2 linked regions of the Novosphingobium sp. G106 genome follow. The protein of the gene in region 2 interacts with the protein of the main gene of each other region in a pairwise test. Links are inferred from orthologs where the notes say so. Each region holds a gene or a part of one and is shown on either strand. Other genes may lie near its edges.

Region 1 (6,502 bases), 2.8 Mb from region 2 along the record:
ATGGACCTGATGGGCCTGACCTATACCCATTCGGGGCTCGCCACCTCGGTCATTGCGATCGACAAGGAACTGACCAAGCAGACGCTGGTGCCGCATGGCGTGCCGATGCCCGGCGGCCGCATCGTCGAGACCGCTGAGCTCTATGAGCGTGATCCCCTGCCGCGACCCTATGTGCTGAAGCCGGTCAACGAGGGCTCGTCGGTCGGCGTGGCCATCGTCACCGCCGAGGGCAACTACGGCAATCCGATTAGCGCCGAGGCCAAGGGCCCCTGGCAGGAGTTTGATAGCCTGCTTGCCGAGCCGTTCATCCGCGGCAAGGAACTGACCACCGCGGTGCTCGCCGACAAGGCGCTGCTGGTGACCGAGCTCAAGCCCAAGTCGGGCTTTTACGACTTCGACGCCAAGTACACCGACGGCATGACCGACCACATCTGCCCGGCCGAGATTCCCGACGAGATCACCGAGGCCTGCAAGTCGATCGCGCTCCAGGCGCATCGCCTGCTCGGCTGCCGCGGTACCAGCCGGTCGGACTTCCGCTGGGACGACAGCCAGGGCGTCGAGGGCCTGTTCCTGCTCGAAGTGAACACGCAGCCCGGGATGACTCCGCTCAGCCTCGTGCCCGAGCAGGCGCGGCACCTAGGCATGGATTATGCCGATCTCGTCGAGGCGATCATCGCCGAAGCGCTCGAAGACGCCAAAGCGAGGGCCGCATGAGCGCGCAGACACTCAAGCGCAAGGCTCCCACGGCGCGCAAGGTCGCCGCGCAGCAGGGCACGGCGCGCAAGGTGCGCACCGCAAAGGCGCGGACCGGTTCGGTGTTCGATCGGATCATGGCCTGGATACCGTTCAGCGAGGAGCAGCTCCACCGCATTTTCCTCGCGGTGATCCTCGGTGGCGCGGCAGCGCTCGCCTGGTTCGTCGCGGGCTTCGCCGGCCTGCCGGCCATGGCTGGGCAACAGCTCGCCCAGGTCGCCGGCGATGCGGGCTTCGAGGTGCGCCGCGTCGACGTGCGCGGAGTCAAGCATCTCAACGAGCTCAAGATCTACGAGCGCGTTCTCGCCGAGCGCAACCAGGCCATGCCGCTGGTAGATATCGCCGCGCTGCGCGAGGAACTGCTGCAGCTCTCGTGGGTGCAGGATGCGCGGGTTTCGCGCCAGCTGCCCGATACGCTGGTGATCGATATCGTCGAGCGCGTGCCGCATGCCGTGCTCAGGAAGCCCGGCCGCCTGGTTCTGATCGATGCCGAGGGCAACGAGCTCGAGCCGGTCAGCGCCGAGCGCGCCAAGGGCATGCTCGTGGTCGGCGGGCCGGGCGCGGGCAAGCAGGTGGTGGCGCTGTCGCAGTTGCTCGAGGCGGCGCCGGCGCTCAATCCACAGGTGCGCGAGGCCGAATGGGTCGGCAACCGCCGCTGGAACATCACCTTCAAGACCGGCCAGGTCCTCGCGCTACCCGAAGGCGAGCAGGCTTCGGCCAAGGCGTTGATGTCCTTCGCTCGGCTCGACGGCACCAACCGTCTGCTCGGCGGCCGGGTCGCCGCCTTCGACATGCGCGCTTCGGACCGCATCTATCTGCGCGTGCCCGACCGCGGCAAGGACGAGGAACTCGGCGCCAAGCCCAAGGCCAGTGAGTCCGGCGATGCCAAGCCGGCTTCGAGCAAGGCCACGACCACCAAGACCGCCGATGCGACGCCGGCCGCGACGAAGGCCGCGTCAGCCGCCAAGAAGACCGCTTCCGCCAAGGAGGAAATAGACTAATGGCCACGCCCCGTATCAGCCGCGTCTTCGGTGCGGTCAACATGGGCTCTTTCCGCATCTCGGCGATGATCGCCGGGATATCCGAAACAGGCGAGATGATCGTCCTCGGCTCGGGCCACCGCGCCAGCCAGGGGATCAAGCGCGGCTACGTCACCGACATGACCGCAGCCACTTACGCAGTGCGCGACGCGATCGAGCGGGCCGAGCGGATGGCCAATACCAGCGTCTCGTCGGTCTGGATCGGCTGCTCGGGTGCCGGGCTCGCCAGCCAGGTTGCGCAGGTCGAGGTCGACATCGGCGGGCGCCGGATCGAGCAGGACGACATCGACCACCTGCTGGTTGCCGGCCGCGACGTGATCCAGCCCGAAGGGCGCATGGTGCTTCACGCCCAGCCGGCTCACTACACGCTCGACGGCGCGCACGGCGTCGCCAATCCCCGCGGGCTCCATGCCGAGCGGCTGGGCGTCGATATCCACGTCATGTTGGCGGACGGCGCGCCTATCCGCAATCTGACCGAGGCCGTCCAGAACGCGCACCTCGACGTCGAGGCGGTAGTCGGTTCGCCGATCGCCGCCGGCCATGCCTGCCTCTCGCCGGAGGAGCGCGACCTCGGCGTCGGCCTCGTCGAGATCGGTTCGGAAGTGACCAACGTCTCGGTCTATTTCTCGGGCATGCTGATCGGCATGGCTTCGATCCCGATCGGCTCGGGCGACATCACCGATGCCATCGCATCGTGCTTCGGCATCCGCCGCTTCCAGGCCGAGCGGTTGAAATGCGTCAATGGCTCGGCCATCGCCAGCCCGACCGACCACCGCGAGATGATCCCGGTCAACGCGCCGGGCGAGGAAGGCACGGGACCGATCGCGCGCCATGCAGACGACAAGAACCGCATTCCGCGCGCGGAGCTCGTCTCGGTCATCACCGGCCAGCTCGGCCGGCTGATGGAGGAGGTCAACAAGGCCTTGAAAGGCCTCGGCTTCACCAGCCAGCGCGGCCAGCAGGTCGTGCTCACGGGCGGCGGCGCGGAGCTCGTCGGCCTTGCCGACTATGCCCAGGCGGCGCTGGGCAAGCCGGTGCGCATCGGCAAGGCGCCCGCACTGACCGGTCTGGCTGAAACGCACCTCAAGCCGGGGTTCGCAACGCTCGCGGGGCTGGTACTCTATGCTGCGGCCGACCCCGTCGACATCCGCGCGATCGGCCCGAGTTATCAGCCGACATTGCGCTATGGCGGGCTCGGATTGGTGAACCGTGTGTATCGCGCGGTGAAGGAATATTTTTAGGCTGGCGTGGTGGGCGACATCCGGCTGTGGACAATGGTTAAACCGCCTTTGATTCGACGAGTCGAAGCGTGCAATTTGCAGGGATCGGAATTCCCTTTCGCTCGCCTGCCGGGAGTAGAGCAATGAGCATCAATATTGGCCCGCCCGCCATCGAAGAACTTCGTCCCCGCATCACCGTGATCGGTGTCGGCGGTGCTGGCGGCAACGCCATCGCCAACATGATCAACGCCGAGATCGAAGGCGTCGACTTCGTCGTGGCCAACACCGACGCGCAGTCGCTCAACAACTCGATCGCCGAGCATCGTATCCAGCTGGGCACGGACATCACCAAGGGGCTCGGTGCGGGCGCCCGTCCCGAAGTGGGCAAGGCCGCGGCCGAAGAAAGCCTCGCCGAGATCGATCGCGCGCTCGAAGGCGTGCACATGTGCTTCATCGCCGCGGGCATGGGCGGCGGCACGGGCACCGGCGCGGCGCCGGTCATCGCCAAGGCCGCGCGCGACAAGGGCGTTCTGACCGTCGGCGTCGTCACCAAGCCGTTCCTGTTCGAAGGCACCCGCCGCATGCGTTCGGCCGAAGCCGGCATCGAGGAACTGCAGCGCCACGTCGACACGCTGATCGTCATTCCCAACCAGAACCTGTTCCTCGTCGCCAAGGCAGAGACCACGTTCAAGGAAGCCTTCACCCTCGCGGACGAAGTGCTCCAGCAGGGCGTCCGCTCGATCACCGACCTCATGGTCATGCCGGGCCTGATCAACCTCGACTTCGCCGACGTTCGCTCGGTCATGGGCGAGATGGGCAAGGCGATGATGGGCACCGGCGAAGGCCAGGGCGAGAACCGCGCGCTCGAAGCCGCGGAACGTGCGATCGCCAATCCGCTGCTCGACGGCGTTTCGATGCAGGGCGCCAAGGGCGTCATCATCTCGATCATCGGCGGCGACGACATGAAGCTGCTCGAAGTCGACGAAGCGGCGAACCACATCCGCGAGCTGGTCGATCCCAACGCGAACATCATCTGGGGTTCGGCCTTCAATCCCGACCTCCAGGGCAAGATCCGCGTTTCGGTCGTCGCCACCGGCATCGAGCAGAGCGCCGAGATGGCCGAGATCGCCGCGCGTCCGCTCAACCTCACGGCCTCGCGCGGCCCGATCCGCCCGGCAATCGTGGCGCCGGCGCCTGCTCCCGAGCCGGTGTTCCAGCCCGCGCCGGCAGCGGTGCCGCTGGCCTCCGAGCCCGAGCCGATCGCGGCAGTGGCCGAGGAAACGCCCGTGGCCAACGACCTCGATCTCGACGGTTTTGCCGAGGAAGCCGAAGCCTTCGAGCTGACCGACGAGGATGCTGGCGCCGAGGAAGACGTGACCCAGGCCGGTTATGCCAGCCTCACCGGTGTCCGCGCCGGCCGCGGGGATGCGCTGGATCTCGGTCTCGACCAGGTTGACGAGGCGGAGAGCGCGCAGGACGATCTGCTGCAGAACGCCAACCGCCTGGCAGAGGAAGATGCTCCCGTCTCGCCGCTGGTGACGCGGCGCAAGCCGGTCGGGGCGCCGGGTGCCGGCGGCGGCAAGGGTCCCGTCGCGGGCAATACGCTGTTCGAGCGCATGGCCAATCTGTCGCGCGGGGTGAAGCCCGCCGCGGCCGAGGAAAGCGATGACGACGAGGACGACGGTTCCGCGATCTCCATCCCGCGCTTCCTCGGGCGTCAGAACAACCAGTAGGGTCGTTCGTCCGCGGTTCATCTCGGCGAATGCATCGAAAATAAGATAAGCTCGGGCCGGCTCGCCCGGCCTGGAGTCGCGCGCGCCATGGGTAACGGACGGATGCTGAAGGCATACAGGCTTGGCGCATTGGCGTCGTTGCTGGCCATCGCGGGAGCGGGACAGGCAGTGGCGCAAGGCGTGCCGCACCGGGGTTCGACCCAGGGTACGGCACGGCCGTCCGCCGGACAGCCGGCGATCTCGCAGCCGGTCGTGCAGGCTCTTCCCAGTAGCGACGGCATGACGCTCGACGCGGCGCTTGGCCGCCTGGCGCGCGACCCGCGCGATATCTCCGCGCTGATCGATGCCGGCAATGCCGCGCTGGCGATGGGCGACGTCGACGCAGCCACAGGCTTCTTCCGCCGCGCCGACCAGGTCTCGCCGGGCAATCCGCGGGTCAAGGCGGGGCTCGCCGGGGCGATGGTGCGCAACGGCGATCCCTTCGGGGCGATCCCGCTGTTCGACGAGGCCGAGAAGGCGGGTGCGATGGACACCGCACTGGCCGCCGACCGTGGGCTCGCCTACGATCTCGTCGGCGACAACGCTGCGGCGCAGAAGTTCTATCGCCAGGCACTGGCGCGTGGTCCCAGCGAAGAGGTGGTCCGGCGGCTGTCGCTCAGCCTGGCGATCAGCGGCGACAAGCACAATGCCGAGCTGATCCTCTCACCGCTGCTCCAGAATCGCAATCTCGCCGCCTGGCGCACGCGCGCCTTCGTCCTGGCAATCCTGGGCCAGACCGAGGAGGCGGTGAGCATCGCCAACACCATCCTGCCTTCCGAACTCGCGACCGGCGTGGCGCCCTACCTGCGCTACATGCCGCGGCTGACTCACGCCCAGCAGGCGGCAGCCGCGAATTTCGGCCAGTTCCCGCGGGCTTCCGAGATCGGCCGCGATGATCCGCGGGTCGCGCTCTATGCGCCCAAACAGACCACCGTCGCCGCGGCCGACGCCAAGCTCACCCCGCAGGGCGAGCCGCTGGGCCGCAAGGGGCGTGGGCGGGATCGGAACCGCGACCGCAAGACCGCAACCGCGAGTTTGGACGCGATGCCCGGCGTGCCCGACATCAGCCGGAACACGCGTCTCGCACCCGAACCGCCGCCGCCGGCGCGCGAGGTGACTGCCAGTGCCGGTACGCCGGCTCCGATCGCGCGTCCCTCGTCGACGCGTTCTCCCGCTCCGGTGGCGCAGGTTGCCATGGTCCCGACGCCGGCGCCGACCCCTGCTTCTACGCTGCCGCCCGGCTTCGCGCCGACCCAGCCGTCGCGACCTGCGGCGACCACGCCGGCTCCTGCGGTTGCTCTGCCGCCCGGTTTCACCCCGAGCGAGCCGGCGCGTCCCGCCGCGGCACCGCCAACACCCGCTGCCTCGGCGCCGCGGCCCGGCTCCGGTATGCTCGCCGTGTCGCCCGGCTTCAGCATCGCGCCGACTGCGCCCGCCACCGCGCCGCCCGTCGCTCCGCTTGCCGCATCACCGACGCCCGCGCCGTCACCGCCCCCACCCGCGGCGAGGCCGGTCCCCGTGCCTGCGCCCCCGCCGCGCCGCCTGGCCGACGTCTTCGCTGAATTCGCTCAGCCGACCACCGATGCGACCCCGGCCGCGGGTGCGGTCGACCTGCGCAGGATCAAGCCTGGTCGGGCCGACGCCAAGAAGGCCGCTGAGCCGGTCAAGCCGCCGCCGCCGAGCCATCCCAGCCGCATCTGGGTCCAGATCGCCACCG
Region 2 (8,141 bases):
GCGATGTGCAGTGCGGCGCCCTTGTCGGTCAGGCGGACCATCAGGATATCGCCGCCACCGGGGCCGTATTCGTAAACCTTGCCGTCATGATCCGTGACGACCAGCCGACCCTCGCGGATCAGCGCCTTGAGCATTTTATCGAGCAACCACATGTGCTTGACCCTAGCTCCTGTTTTGTGGCTGGCAAGTGAACAGGCTTACTCCGCTGCGGCGCGTGCCTCCGGCGCGAGGTGCCATTCGGGCGCCACGTCGCTGGCGCGCAGTCGGGCGCTTTCCTCGTAGACGTAGTCGCCGGTCATCGGGATCGCGTCGCGCCGCTTCACATATTGGAGCTGCCAGTTGACCATGCCGCCGTGGCGGAAGGCCTGTTCGGCGCCGGCGAGGTAGAACTCCCACATGCGGTAGAACCGCTCGTCGTAGAGCGCGGTGATCTCCTCGCGATGCAGCTGCGTGCGGCGGTACCATTCCTCGAGGGTGTGCGAGTAGTGGAAGCGCATCGCCTCGACGTCCATCACCTGCCAGCCGGCCTTCTCGCTTTCGGTGACGAGTTCGGACAGGGCAGGGATATAGCCGCCGGGGAAGATGTATTTGCGCGTCCAGCCGTCGGTCACGCCGGGCCCTCGTGCACGGCCGCAGCAGTGCGAGAACATCACGCCGTCGGCCTTGAGCAGCCGGTGGGTGTGCTGGAAGAAGGCCGGATACTGCGGCGTGCCCACGTGCTCGAGCAGGCCGACCGAGGTGATCCGGTCGAACTGACCCTCGACGTCGCGATAGTCCATGAGCTCGAACTTGACGCGGTCCGAGACACCCGCTTCCGCCGCGCGCTCGCGGCAGAACTCGATCTGGTCGGGCGCCAGCGCCACGCCGAGCACGTCGACGTCGTAATGCTTGTGCAGGTAGAGCGCGAGCCCGCCCCAGCCGCAGCCGATGTCGAGCACTTTCATGCCCGAGCTCTTGCCCTTCTGCAGGTAGAGCTTGGCCGCGATATGCGCCTTCTTGTCGAGCTGGGCCTGCTCCAGGCTGATGTCCGGATCGCGGTAATAGGCCATCGTGTACTGCCGGTCCTCGTCGAGGAACAGCTCGTAGAGCCGGCGGGTCAGGTTGTAGGTATGCTCGGCATTGCGCCGTGCGGCGCGCTGGTTGTTGTAGCTGTCGATCTTCGAGGCGAGGTGGAAGCCCAGCTTGCGCAGCGGTCCGCGCGGGCGGAGATGGGCCTCGGGATCGGCCTCGGCATTGAGCCCGACGAAGTGGACGAGGTCGCGGATATCGTTGGGCGGTTCGATCACCAGGCGCCCGTCCATATAGGCTTCGCCTGCGCCGACCTGCGGATAGCGGCCGACATGCAGCGCCGCGCCCTTGTCGGTGAAGCGAATACGGATCGCCTCGCCGAAACCCACGTCGCCGCCGGGACCATAGGCGTATTCGCGCCCATCATGGTCGGTGACTATCAGCCGGCCCTTGCGGACCAGGCGGCTCAGCATCTTGTCAAGCAACCACATGAGGGCGAGAGACTACCGCCGCTTCGGCGGTGCGCAAGCGGTAATGATACTGAGGCCCGAGTCAGCCCATCCAACCGAGCGCGCTGGCGAGTTGCCACAGGCCGAGCGCCAGGAACAGCAGGGCCGCCGCGGTGCGCGTCGCCTTGAGCGAGATGCGCTTGACCAGTTCCTCGCCGAGGAAAACCGCCGGGCCGTTGGCGAGCATCATGCCGATCGTCGTGCCCGTCGCGACCGCCAGGACGTTGTGGTACTGCGCGCCGAGCGCGATCGTGGCGACCTGGGTCTTGTCGCCCATCTCGACGAGGAAGAACGAGACTAGCGTCGTCAGGAAGGCGCCGCCGCGCTGCTTGAAGCCTTCCTCGTCGTCGTCGAGCTTGTCGGGGATCAGCGTCCAGGCGGCCATGGCGATGAAGCCCAGCGCAACCGCGATGCGGAACCAGGGGGCGTTGACCAGCCCTGCCACTTCACTGCCGACGAAGGCGGCGAAGGCATGGTTGACGATCGTCGCGCAGAAGATGCCGGCGAGGATCTGCCAGGGCGCGCGCAGTTTGGCGGCCAGAACGATCGCCAGCAGCATGGTCTTGTCGCCGATCTCGGCAAAAGCGACCACAGCGGTGGAAGTGAGCAGGGCTTCGAGCAAGTTAGATCTCCGGGCCGGGCGATGGACAAGACAACGACATCGCGGATCCCGCCCAGCCAGGCGGAGCCGCAATGCCATTGGTCTCGCCTGAACGGTGTCCCGTCCTCCCTGCGCCATGGCCTCTCGACCAAGTATGTTGACGCAGGGTTCCGTCTTGCGACGGCTGGCTACTCCCCAGATGACGCCTGGCAGTTAGGTGACGCGCGCCCAGAAAGCAAGGTCATTCGCGTGCCAGAAACAGCACGTCGCGGGGCAGCGAGAGCAGGTGCTGGCCCGAATCGACGAACAGCGTCTCGCCGCTCGCCAGCCAGCCCTCGGCTAGGAACAGCGCGGCGTCGGCCAGTTCCTGCGGATCGGTCAGCCGTTCGAGCAGGTTCATCCGGCCGCTTTTCAGGTGCTCTTCGGGAAGCTGGTCGAAGCTCGGCAGCATGGCGCCGGGGGCGAGGCCGTAGATGCGGTCGGCGGTGCTTTCCTGCGCCATCGCCATCATCCGCACGGTCGCGTCGAAGGCATGCTTGGCCATCGTGTAGGAGAAGAAATCGGGGTTGGGATTGGCGATCTTCATGTCGGTAACATCGATCACTCGGCGCCCGCCCTTGGCCTTGGCCCCGGCGAGGAACACCTGGGCCATGCGCGCCGGCGTCGCGGCGTTGACTGTGACCGCTTCCTCGAACACCGCGGGATCGAGCCGGCGCACCGTGTCCTCGTGAAACACCGCGGCGCAGTTGACCAGCACGCGCCAGTCGTCGAGCCGCGCGGTCAGCACCTCGATCATCGCGGCAGAAGCCTCGATATCGCCGAGATCGCACTGCACGACTTCGGCCGTGGGCAGTTCGGCCGCGAGCGCTTCGGCCTCGTCGTGCGAATCCTTGTGGTGGATCACCACGTGCCAGCCGGCGAGGCCGAAGCTTCGCGCGATCGTGGCGCCGATGCGCCGGGCACCGCCGGTGACTAGAACGGATGGAAGCATCGGCTTACCGAAGCATAGAACGTGCTGGCGGGAAACCGGAAAACGGCTCCGGCGCATGATGCACCGGAGCCGTGTGGGGGCTTAGCGGCAGCTCACGCCCCCGCGGTCGATCTCGCGGCCCAGCAGGGCACCGCCGGTACCGCCGAGCAGCGTGCCAAGCAGACGATCGCCGCGCGTGTCGATGGCGCGGCCCAGCAGGGCACCGGCCGCGGCACCAACGATCAGGCCGGTCGTGCCGTTGTTACGCTTGCAGTAATAGCGGCCGTCGTTGCCACGCCAGACCTGGTCGTTGCGGCCCAGGCGGTGCGGTTCGCGGTAGCGCCCGCTGGAGTCATACATCGACTGCTGCTCGTGCGCACGTCGGCCATGGGCAGGGGCCCAAGGCGGCGGATCGGCGGCGGCGGGCAGGGCGGGAATGGCGACGGCGGCGAGCGTCGCCGCGATGAGTAGCTTGCGCATGATTGCGTCCTCCTGGTGTTGTCGTTCTGGTAGCCGAAGCAACTCAGCGCATTGCCGAAGGCTCCACAACGCCAGATTAACGGGCCGTTGTGTTCACAAATGTACGGTGGGGCGGGCCGCTGGCGCGACGAATCGCCATTTTCTCAGCCCAGCGCGGCCTGCTTTTCGGCGTAGAGCCGGTCAAGCTCGGCACGGCTCTTTTTCTCGGCGGCGGTCTTGAGCTGACCGCAGGCGGCATCGATGTCGCGCCCGCGCGGGGTGCGCACCGGTGCGCTGATCCCGGCCTGGAAGACGATCTCGGAGAACTGCCGGATGCGCTCGGGCGTCGAGCATTCGTAGGGCGCGCCGGGCCAGGGGTTGAACGGGATCAGGTTCACTTTGGCGGGCAGCTTGTACTTCTTGATCAGCCGGATCAGTTCGCGCGCGTCCTCATCGCTGTCGTTCTTGTCCTTGAGCATGACGTATTCGAACGTGATCCGCCGCGCGTTCGAGGCGCCGGGATAATCGGCGCAGGCCTGGAGCAGGTCCTCGAGGCCGAACTTCTTGTTGATCGGCACGATCTCGTCGCGCACTTCCTTGGTCACCGCGTGGAGCGAGACCGCGAGATTGACCCCGATCTCCTCGCCGCAGCGTGCCATCAGCGGCACGACGCCGCTTGTCGACAGCGTGATACGCCGCTTCGACAGCGCCAGGCCTTCGCCGTCCATGACGAGCTTGAGCGCGTCGCGGACATTGTCGAAATTGTAGAGCGGCTCGCCCATGCCCATCATGACGATGTTGGTCAGCAGGCGCCCGTCGGCGCGGTAGTCACCGCCTTCCTCGTCCTCGTCCGCGAAGACGAAATCCATCCGCCCCTTCGGCCATTCACCCAGCGCATCGCGCGCCAGCATGACCTGACCGACGATCTCGCCGGGCGTCAGGTTGCGCACCAGCCTCATCGTGCCGGTGTGGCAGAAGCGGCAGTTGAGCGTGCAGCCGACCTGGCTCGAGACGCAGAGCGTGCCACGGTCAGCGTCGGGGATGAAGACCATCTCGAAGTCGTGGCCGTCGTCGGTGCGCAGCAGCCACTTGCGCGTGCCGTCGGTCGAAAGCTGCGCCTCGACCACTTCGGGGCGGCCGATGACGAAGTGTTCGGCCAGCCAGGGGCGCATGGTTTTGGCGATGTCGGTCATCGCCTCGAAATCGGTGACGCCGCGGTGGTAGAGCCAGTGGTAGACCTGCTTGGCGCGCAGCTTGGCCGCCTTGGCGTCGAGCCCGGCCGCCTCGAACAGCGCGGCGATGTCCTTCTTGGGCAGGCCCATGACATCGACGCGGCCATCCTCGCGCGGGGTGATGTCGCGCGCGACGGGAAGCGGGTCGATATGCCCGGGGATCTGCATCAGCTGGGTGTCTGCCATGGGAGCGGCGCATATAGGCGCATCTTCGCGAAAATTCTACCGCGACTGCACACAGCCGATCGAGGCGGCGTCCATCGCGGTCGCCGCGCCTTCCAGCGCCCAGTTGTTGGCGAAGTTCCGCCCCGCCGCGTCGCGCGCCGAAACGGTCATACGCTGGGCCGAACGCATGGCCGCGACGATTGCGGCGTCCATGCGGCGGTCGACCGCCCAGGCATCGCCGCCGCCGCCCGTCAGCTGGAAGCGGTCGCGGCCGATCGAGAGGGTGATGCGGGAATTTGGTGCGAGTTTGCGCGACAGGCGGAAATGGACCTGTCCGCGCACCCCGCGTCGCGGCCAGGTGCCGACCGCGGCGTAAGGTTGATAGTCGCGCTGCTTGGTACTCGGCTCGGCCATGGCGATGGCATAGCAGCGCGGCACGACCGGGTCGCGGAACGCCCCCCAGGCCGCGAACATGCCGAGACTGTCGCGGGCATGCGCGGGCATGGCCAGCAATGCCGCCGCTGCGATGCAGATGACGATGAAACCCCGGCCCATTGCGCCCGGGCTATTCGCAGAAAGCCGGGCGCCTGGGAAGGTCGATGTAACCGCGGGGCTCAGGCAACCTCGCGATAGACCTCGCCGATCTTCTTGCCGTCCTCGAAATAACCGAGGCCGTAGTCGCCCTTGATCGTCGTGCGCAGCGTCTGGCGCTCGTGCTTGGCGTCGCAGCCTTCGACCGCGTGGACCATCCGCCAGTTGTCCCAGATCACCAGGTCGGTCGGGCTCCAGTCGTGCCAGTAGGCGGCGTTGCCGGTCCCTAGGCGATTGATCGTGTGGCAGATCTCATCATAGACCGCTTCGAATTCCGGGGTCTCGTTGTGCTCGACGCCGACCGACATCCAGGGGCCGATGTGCAGTACTTTTTCTCCTGTCTGGCGCGTCCAGACCGCCGGATGCATCGCCCGCGGGAAGATCGCGACTTCCTTGAGCAGTGCCATGACCGGCGGCGAGGTGTCCTCGAATGCCTTGAAGTTCACCCCGAAGCGCTGCTTGGTCAGCCGCGTGTCGAGCGTGTAGATAATGTTCAGGCCTTCGATCTGGTCGCGCAGATCCTGCGGGAAGTTCTTGTAGAGCTCGATCCCGTCCATGAAGCCGGTGCGGCCGCCTTCGGGTGCGATGATGGGCGAGCGCAGCACGCCGGCGCGGTTGAGCTCGTTGTTGTAGCAGTGGTCGAAATGCCAGGGCGAGAAACGCGCGAGCACCTGGCCGTCGATCTCGACGAGGCTGCCGGCGTCGCTGTTGCCCTTCTTGGGGTCGTAATGCATGTCGATCACGCCCTCGGCTTCATCGCCGGTTTCACCGTCGCGCGGGGTCGACTTGGTCGGGTGGTCTTTGAGCGGGCCGAAGATCTTGCTGACCGCGACCTGCATCTTGGCGCTCGATTCCATGTCCTTGAACACGATCATGCCGCGGTCCTCGAACACCGCATTGATCTGGTCGCGGACGGCCGCGTCGTCGATGTTGTCCCAGTTCAGGCCCTCGATCTGGGCGCCGAAATTGTGCTCGCTGCTGAGGTCTTTGACCTTGATGCCGGCCATGAAACTATCTCCCGCTTGTCCTGCGCCCCTGACAGGGCGCGGCTGATGACGATGCCTCCCGCATTTTTGCATAAGGCGACGAACAAAGCCTAACCCGAGCGCAAGGCCGCGACAATATCCCTTTGCGGGCATTTTGAACGCTTGATCAGCAAGGCTAAATCGCGCCAAGACGGCGCCAGAAGGCCTTGGGGAACGAGGGGGGAACCGGAAGAGCATGCAGCCGCTGCGCGACAATGCCCGCATCCTGGCCGCCGCGATGGTGGGCACGGCGGTCGAATACTATGACTTCTTCATCTACGCGACCGCGGCCGCCCTCGTCTTCGGGCCGCTGTTCTTCCCTTCCGAATCGGCAACGGCGCAGACGCTGCTCGCTTTCATGAGCTTCGGCATCGCATTTATCGCCCGGCCGATCGGTGGCGTGGTCTTCGGCCATTTCGGCGACCGCATCGGCCGCAAGTCGACCCTGGTGGTCTCGTTGATGCTGATGGGCGGCTCGACCCTGGCGATCGCCTTCCTGCCGACATACCAGATGGTCGGCTGGGTCGCGCCGGTACTGCTTTACGTGATGCGCTTCGGCCAGGGCTTCGGGCTCGGCGGAGAGTGGGGTGGGGCGGCGCTGCTCGCGGTCGAGAATGCGCCCAAGGGCTGGGAAGCCCGCTTCGGCGCGGCGCCGCAGTCGGGCGTGCCGATCGGTTTCTTCGCCGCCAACGGGCTGTTTCTCGCCATCGGTTTCTGGCTGTCCGACGCCGAATTCGCCGCATGGGGCTGGCGTATCCCATTCGCGGCGAGTTCGGTGCTGGTCGCGCTCCGCCTGTGGATGCGCCACAAGATCGGCGAGACGCCGCAGTTCCGAGCCGCGCTCGAGCGCGAGCCGCCCGTGCCCGTCCCGCTGGCGCAGGTATTGCGCCATCACTGGGGCGCGGTGCTGGCAGGCAGCGCCGGCGTGGTCGTGGTCTTCGCCACCTTCTACCTCGGCACGGCCTGGGCGCTCGCCGAACTCACTGGCGCGCAGCACCAGCCGCGCGAGGCGGTGCTGGGCATCCAGTTGATCGCCAACCTGACGTTGACCGCGGGCATCTTCCTAGCCGCCTGGATTGCCGATCGTACGCGCCCGGCGACGGCGATCTCGATCGGTTCGCTGGGCGTGGTCGTCATGGGGATCGCCTTCGGTCCGGGTCTCGCCTCGGGCTCGCTGGCGCTGGCCGGGCTGACGCTCTGCGTGACGATGTTCTTCATGGGCATGACCAACGGGCCGCTCGGCTCCTGGCTGATCAGCCTGTTCCCGGTGCGGCTGCGCTACAGCGGCGTTTCGTTCGCGTTCAACTTCGGTGGAATACTCGGCGGGGCAGTGACGCCGATTCTGGCTCAGCTCTTGAGTGGAGCGGGTGGCGGCGTCTATACGGGGCTTCTGCTCTCGGGCGCGGCAGTGCTGTCACTGCTGGGTCTGCAACTCGCGAGACCCCAAACGACCGGAGAATAACGCATCAAATGAATGACGCCTTAGATGAGTGACGCCTCAAATGAGTGACGGGGCCACGGCGCTCAAGATCAGACTCCGCAAGGCCCTCGAAACCGCCAGGCAAGCCCGGCGCGTCGAGG

Evidence for each region.
Region 1: the proteins of rlmN (region 2) and ftsZ interact in binary tests that used the Escherichia coli proteins (3 or more experiments, as listed by UniProt). The link is inferred for Novosphingobium sp. G106 from one-to-one orthologs.

The regions. Positions count from the first base shown.
Region 1 is NZ_JAHOOZ010000001.1:3,341,313-3,347,814, reverse strand. Bases 2,541-5,451 are described here. They hold ftsZ (cell division protein FtsZ), read left to right. Parts: upstream 2,541-3,156; coding sequence 3,157-4,746; downstream 4,747-5,451. Other genes in these bases: KRR38_RS15920 (SPOR domain-containing protein), read left to right, coding at 4,849-5,451; ftsA (cell division protein FtsA), read left to right, coding at 2,541-3,034. In the rest of the region: KRR38_RS15940 (D-alanine--D-alanine ligase), read left to right, coding at 1-714; KRR38_RS15935 (cell division protein FtsQ/DivIB), read left to right, coding at 711-1,754; more of ftsA, read left to right, coding at 1,754-2,540; more of KRR38_RS15920, read left to right, coding at 5,452-6,502. UniProt on the Escherichia coli protein: Essential cell division protein that forms a contractile ring structure (Z ring) at the future cell division site. The regulation of the ring assembly controls the timing and the location of cell division.
Region 2 is NZ_JAHOOZ010000001.1:6,107,007-6,115,147, forward strand. What follows is about bases 2,839-5,647. They hold rlmN (23S rRNA (adenine(2503)-C(2))-methyltransferase RlmN), read right to left. Parts: upstream 4,966-5,647; coding sequence 3,712-4,965; downstream 2,839-3,711. Other genes in these bases: KRR38_RS29810 (SDR family oxidoreductase), read right to left, coding at 2,839-3,109; KRR38_RS29815 (glycine zipper 2TM domain-containing protein), read right to left, coding at 3,191-3,568; KRR38_RS29825 (hypothetical protein), read right to left, coding at 5,002-5,499; KRR38_RS29830 (TauD/TfdA family dioxygenase), read right to left, coding at 5,559-5,647. In the rest of the region: KRR38_RS29795 (cyclopropane-fatty-acyl-phospholipid synthase family protein), read right to left, coding at 1-152; KRR38_RS29800 (cyclopropane-fatty-acyl-phospholipid synthase family protein), read right to left, coding at 198-1,499; KRR38_RS29805 (TMEM165/GDT1 family protein), read right to left, coding at 1,561-2,076; more of KRR38_RS29810, read right to left, coding at 2,360-2,838; more of KRR38_RS29830, read right to left, coding at 5,648-6,542; KRR38_RS29835 (MFS transporter), read left to right, coding at 6,757-8,022; KRR38_RS29840 (hypothetical protein), read left to right, coding at 8,063-8,141.